Regions from separate parts of the Paenibacillus sp. FSL R10-2734 genome, predicted to be linked through region 3. Evidence: riboswitches for the same ligand, from Rfam matches in the RefSeq annotation. Region 3 holds a riboswitch; each other region holds the start of a gene.
The links. A riboswitch is a leader RNA that binds a small molecule or an ion and turns the genes downstream of it on or off. The one in region 3 is predicted to bind cyclic di-GMP.
Positions count from the first base shown of each region.

Region 1: it holds a riboswitch for cyclic di-GMP, as region 3 does, so the genes downstream of both, NSS67_RS12520 (thiamine pyrophosphate-binding protein) here and NSS67_RS06065 (hypothetical protein) in region 3, are expected to answer to the same signal.
Region 2: it holds a riboswitch for cyclic di-GMP, as region 3 does, so the genes downstream of both, NSS67_RS29625 (glycosyl hydrolase) here and NSS67_RS06065 (hypothetical protein) in region 3, are expected to answer to the same signal.

Region 1 covers NZ_CP150170.1:2,887,316-2,889,520, reverse strand. The annotation lists gene NSS67_RS12525 (HAMP domain-containing methyl-accepting chemotaxis protein) at 1-504, shown strand, start outside; cyclic di-GMP riboswitch class I at 694-789, shown strand; gene NSS67_RS12520 (thiamine pyrophosphate-binding protein) at 908-2,205, shown strand, end outside.
Region 2 covers NZ_CP150170.1:6,816,023-6,818,227, forward strand. The annotation lists gene NSS67_RS29625 (glycosyl hydrolase) at 1-1,320, opposite strand, end outside; cyclic di-GMP riboswitch class I at 1,333-1,412, opposite strand; gene NSS67_RS29630 (sugar phosphate nucleotidyltransferase) at 1,733-2,205, opposite strand, start outside.
Region 3 covers NZ_CP150170.1:1,331,293-1,333,497, forward strand. The annotation lists gene NSS67_RS06060 (MucBP domain-containing protein) at 1-202, shown strand, start outside; gene NSS67_RS06065 (hypothetical protein) at 281-925, opposite strand; cyclic di-GMP riboswitch class I at 981-1,070, opposite strand; cyclic di-GMP riboswitch class I at 1,163-1,252, opposite strand; gene NSS67_RS06070 (oligopeptide:H+ symporter) at 1,544-2,205, shown strand, end outside.

The sequences.
Region 1 (2,205 bases), 1.6 Mb from region 3:
TCGCTTAATGCGTCCATCGAAGCAGCTCGTGCCGGTGAACATGGTCGAGGATTTGCTGTTGTCGCACAGGAGGTTCGTAAGCTCGCTGAGGAATCCACGGCTTCAACGAAGGAAGTCTTCGGCTTGGTTCGGAGCATCGAAACTGATATTAAACAAGCAATTGACAATATCGCTATCAACGAAGAAGTCGTACAGGTACAGAATGAAATGATCACTCAATCCGCTCATATCTTTGCGCAAATTGTGCAAAGTGTACAGTATATTACCGAGCAGATTTCTTCCTTCTCTGCAGAAAGTGATCTTATGTTGGAAAGTGCCTTGAAAATCTCAAGTGCAATAGAGAATATCTCTGCGATCACTCAGCAAACCGCTGCGGGCACAGAAGAAGTATCAGCCGCTATGAATGAACAGATTAATGCCCTGCAGTCCGTCGCAGAAGAAACCGAGAAAATGACAACGGCGGTATTTAATTTACAGAAGACAATCCATATCTTCAAATTTTAAATAACTGACTATCCTTATCAACATACCCTTTAACTGCCCCTAAGTTTGACTTAGGTGGCGGTTTTTTTCTGTCCATTATTTCAAATGTTAGACAAGATTTTCGTCAAAATTCGAGTTAATTTGCGAGTATATATTGACAAAGGATCTCGAGGAATATATTGTAAAGGAAAATTCTTCTTATAAATTTTAAATTAATATTGGCAAAATCTTCGAAAGAGGATGACGCAAAGCCATGGATCTACAGCCTCATTTTTAATTTGAGGCCATGACTGCCAGGTTGCTGAAAACCAAGACGACTGGACTATTGTTCGGTCTCTATGGCGATTCATGCTTCCAACCTGTGCCCTATTTTTGAGCACAGGTTTTCTATTGTTTTTTATTCAAATAATAATCAACTTGTGAGGTGTACTTTTTGAAGACAGTCGCAGATTACATGTCGGAAGCACTAAGGAAACTTGGTGTTACCCATTCCTTTGGTATTATTGGTAAATCTATTTGTCCAATCGTTCTTAAAATGGTAGATTACGGTATTGAATTTATTCCTGGGCGACACGAAACAAGCTCAGGATTCGAAGCAGCTGGGTATGCGCTAAAAACTGGAAATATAGGTGTAGCTTTTGGTACTTCCGGTCCTGGTGGAACAAACCTGCTTACAGCAGCGGCACATGCGAAGGCTAACAACTTACCTGTCCTATTTATTACCGGACACCAATCCATTAAAGAGCTTGGTATTCCACAATGTCAGGACTCTTCCTCTTATCTAGCTGATTTAGCAGATATGTTTAGACCTGCTACCTTGTTTAGCAAGCTTATTGAACGTGGAGATCACTTTAGCACGATTTTTAATCATGCGATATCCATTGCTCTGAGCGGCAATCGCGGTCCAGTTCATCTTTGTATCCCTTTTGATGTTCAAACAGAATTGCTGGAGGAGTGTAATATTGTGATCCCTGAGCGGGAATCACTGGTTAGCTTCGCGAATATCGACCGGTTCCTTGAAGCTATTAACAACTCAAAGAATCCATTAATTATCGCCGGTAAAGGAGTTAACCGCTCAGGAGCACATAGTGAGCTGATTCAATTAGCGGAAACATTTAATATTCCTGTAGTTACATCTCCAGGTGGTAAAGGGGCTATAGCTTGGGATCATCCACTCTATCACGGTCCAATTGGAGTAGGCGGTTGTACCCATGGGGATGACTTGCTGAATCAAAGTGATCTATTTATCGTTCTCGGCTCACGCCTAAGTGATATGACTATTTGTAATCTTAAACGGGAAAATCATCCGAAAACACTAATTCAATTTGATAGCGATCCGACCTTTGTCGGCAAAATATTGTTCTCTAACACGATCCCAGTCACTGGAGATCTACGTGATAATCTGGTTTGCTATCTCAATCATATCGACACGAACAACATCACAAAACGCGAAGTTGCCACAAATGTCGATTATTCCGAAGAGCTTCCGATTTTACCAGGCCTTTCACTTGCATCGGTCTTGAGTACGATGAGTGATTTGATTCCCTATAACAGTACCGTCTTTGTTGATGATGGAAGCCACGGTTTCCATGCCGCGAAATGGTTCAAGGTTAAGAAACCGGGCAGTTTTGTTTTCGATGCTTACTTTGCTTGTATGGGTAATTCCATCGGTATGGCTATCGGCGCAAAAGTTGCTGCTCCAGAAGAAACTATCTTCTGCAT
Region 2 (2,205 bases), 1.8 Mb from region 3:
GCCATCATCTGAGGTAGTGTAAATTGTATATTGCTCATCGTATAAAGGTTTGATTTTTCCACTCCAACGTATGGAAAAACGATCAATCCCGAGCGCGGCATCCGGCGGTCCTTGACGCCAATTAAAATCGATTATTGCATCAGTTCTAGTTAGAGCTGCTGCTCCCGACAACTGCATGTTGTTGTAATACTCTCCTACAAGCCCCTTCGCGAGAGGAATTGCTGCCTCTCCCTCTTCTTCGGAAGGCGCCGGTGTTGCGCTAGGTGTGGGTGCCAGACTAGTATTTAATTTATCTCTAGTCACGGTATAGTTGCTATTCATAAATGTTTTGATTGTGTCTGAACTGTTATTCTCGTAAAGCATTTTCCCCCAGGTCATCATATACGTCCATTTACTTTGTGATTGCTGAAGCTTCTCCACATTAGGCATTTCACCATTCTCCCCGATCGCAATCGGTTTGCCTGCGGCTAGATTCAACAAGCTGTCATAGTATTTTTGCTGGTAATCATTATCGTATATATCTGCTGCCAGAATATCTACTTTATCAGCGCCTGGATAAGTTAGCGTATAAGGATCTGACCAAACGTTGGGAGCATTCGGATTCCATACCCATAACAAATTATTTAATTTATGAACGTTAACAAAACGGTCATACATAATATTCCAAAGTTCAGCAAAGTTATTTTTCTTCCCCCACCAGAACCAGTTCCCGTTCATTTCATGATAGGGTCTCCAAAGCACCGGAACATTGGCATCGCGCAAGCTTTTGAGGGATACTGCCACCTTATCAAGTTCTGCGATCAGACTATTATATTGCTTGGTACCCGGAGTAACGTAACTGTCAAACTCACGCTGGCTAAGTGTCTTTTTTACATTATCCCAGTCATAAGAGGTGCCCGGCAGATTAGCATGGAAGGTCATAGCTACAATGCCGCCCGCTTTATTCCAGTTGATGGCGCTGTTCACCACATTTTGACGTTGCCAGGCCATCGTTCCTTCTGACTGACCACTGATCGCACCCAGCTCATAACCGTGAAGAGCCGCATATTGTCCGCTAGTTCCCTTTAACATATTGTTAATTTCATCTGGACTTTCTAAATAGTCATGTTGACCTGCAAGGATACCTTTTCCTGAGATCGAATAAAAATAGTTAAGTAGCTTTACAGCTTCAGGAGAGGCTCCTGGGGTAACTGGCGTTTCAGAATTTGAAGCAGCTATGACAACAGACGGCGAAATTCCAACAGTAAGCGGAAGTGCAGTCAGAAACAGGACTAGAGACAGAAATGCGCCAAACAATCGATACGTGCGGTAAGCTTTCAAAATGATCTCCCTTTCGGTAGCCAGGCTGCCACTCTTTCGAAGGCCCTTTAGCTTTGCGTCCCTACCTTTCGATAGGTTTGCCTTTTCAGTTTATAGAGGTTGTTCAAAAAGTCCGCTTTTGATCACGAAGTATTCCAAGAAGATTATTCGACATCGAATATTGAATTCAGGCGAAACTTCCGGTGCTCACGTAGCTTCCACTACGCTCCGCTCCTCAGTTTCTACCTTCATCCAATCTTCTCGGTGCTGAAAACCGTACTTTTTGAACTCGCACTATAGAGAAATAATTTCTCTCACCGTAAATATCGACACCATTTAATGATATAATTAGAGTTTTTATGACTTTTTTAGATAATTGAGTCATTTTACCTGTTTCAAGAAATTTCGGATTGGTTAAATAGATAGGTTAGACCTATGAAATGAATTGTTGTAGTTCTATATCATTCCAGTCTAAAGTAATACGAATATTATCTTCTTCTACTAGTTCAGAACCCGTCTGTACCTCTATAAACTCAACATCAGTCAAAGCAAGGATAGCGTGCTTCGTTCCTTCCGGTATACGTACCACATCCCCAGCCTTTACATTGTGTTTTTTCTCATTCAGCACAATACTTGCTTCACCGCTAACGATCGTCCAAATTTCACTACGCTTGCGATGTAATTGATAGCTGATATTATTCCCCTCGGATATAAAAATCCGTTTGGTCAGCACTTCGTTGCCCTCATCATATTTCACATAATCAATAACCTTGTAATGGCCCCAGCGGCGTTCCTCGTACATCGGTCTCTGTTCAAAGGTCTTCAGCACTTCTTTAATCCGTGGGCTCTCCGCCTTATGGGTAACTAGAATCCCATCCGGGCTAGCCGCGATGATCAGATCCTTCG
Region 3 (2,205 bases):
GGCGTTTATCAACAGTGTTCTGGACCGAAAAGTCAAAGCTGAAGGCATTGATGAAGATGCGAAGCAATGGCCGGATAACTCGGTGAGCAAATGGTATTACGCGGATGTAATGGAAGCTACGACTAATCATCTCTACACTAGAGATACGGACGGCTTCGAGACTTGGCAAGAAATTAAGCCCGCTTATGTATATCCTGAGTAATGAATAACTAACACAAAAAAGCTCCTCTCTGTTTCTCAACAGGGGGGAGCTTTTGTATATTTGAAATAAGCTGTCTCATCAATTAAATAGCTTTTTCATGAAATCGTAAGTAAGCGGAGCATCCTTCTTCAACTGCTCACGCGTTGCATCATTATAGACATATAAGCTTGCGCTCTCAGCGAAATATTCATTAGGATAAGCTGATACATAATTGTCGTTATAGTTTAACGCTGCTTCTTTATTGAAAATATCTTTAAATTGTTGTGAGTCACTCACGGTATTAAATACGAAACGATCTACGGCGTGCATGGTCTCGTGAATCTCGAGGTTGAATGAATTGTGACCTTGTCCTTTTTTGCTGTAGCCAATCCGAACAACAACGTTCTGCTCACTAACACCAGGTGCATCATCCCAAGTGAGCCCAGTATCTTCCCAGCCTCTTGGTGTTACTCCTTTGAGATAGCGTAGTTCCGGTTCATTGGTAATGATGTCGTTCGTTAATTTTATTTTCACACCTTTATCTGCAAGGGTTTTTAAAATAGGTGCTGGAATTCTTTCAATACGCGATATCATCGCAGTGGCTAACTTTTCATTGTAATTGCTTTGTGGCAGCACGATCAATTGATCTGATAAAGCGTTCTTAGCATGTGCTAAGTTGGTTGGGAATAGTGCAATAATCAATAACGCTATGATCATCATACGTACGCATTTGGTTCTGTTCATTATGAACACTCCTTTTGCAAGCAGAACGCCACTACAGTGAGTGTGTTAGCTTAGAATTGGTAACTGGCTGGCATGGTGAGTCTTCCTCACGTTAGCCCCTATAGCTTTGCGTCGCCATCTCTCGATGGGTTTGCCTTTGTCAATGTGGAGTTGACAAAATGAAGTTGTGAATGCTCAAAAAACCCTTCTTACCGAAATAAGAAGGGTTAGGAACGTATTATCACGTCGTACTTCTATGTCGGTAACTGGCTGGCATGGCGAGTCTTCCTCGCGTTAGCCCCTATAGCTTTGCGTCACTATCTTTCGATAGTTTTGCCTTTATCATTATGTAATGTAGTAGGTAATTAATACTAGAGTATCTACTATTAGAGTAGTTGTTTAATACCAATTAGTCAATGTGATTTATCATACACTTCAGCTAGAAGAGGTTGGGTTATTTCTATTTTTTAGGGTTGTGAATTTTATCTTTCATATGATGTCAGGTAATCTACAAGAGATCCAAACTAAGTACATATTCTCCACTCATCCTAACTATTCACTACCGATTTGTATTTGAATAATTGCTATATTAAATCTATTAAAAAAGGCTAACAAGAAAATATTGAAAGGTTGCTGGAAATGGATAGAGTTGAGAGCAAAGACATGAGTTTAGATACAATAAGATCGGACAAAGGTTTTTTTGGACATCCTAAAGGTATAGGAGCTTTAGCTGTAGGGAACTTCTTCAACTCCGCTGCTTGGGGCGCTTTTTATGCGATAATGATTTTCTATCTCTATACTCCATATACTAAAGGGCTTGGGTTCTCCGAGGGTAATGCAGCTCAGATGATTACAGCGATGGCCGCTTGTAACAGTCTGTTTGTTATTCTGGGTAGTTGGCTTGCCGACCGAGTGCTTGGTATGCGAAAAGCTCTAATTATAGGTAATATAGTGAAAGGGAGCGCGTTCCTGCTGCTCGCCATTCCTGTTGCAAGCTTAGGGCAGGGTAGAATTTTTGCTATTGTTGCATTATTTCTATTATCTTTGCCAATCATGGGGGCGAGTAATGCTTCCTTAACAGGGCAACTCTATCGTAAAACCGACAATGGACGCCGTGATGCCGCTTTTACTATACATCAATTTATGAACACGGTTGCAGGTGTAATTACACCGGTTATCGTAGGTCAAATTGGGATGAGTAACTATCATATCGGATTTGGGATTGCCGCATTCTTTGCCTTTATGTATGGTGCAGTCATTTTCTTCACGCAGCACAAATTCTTTGGCACATTGGGTGCGAA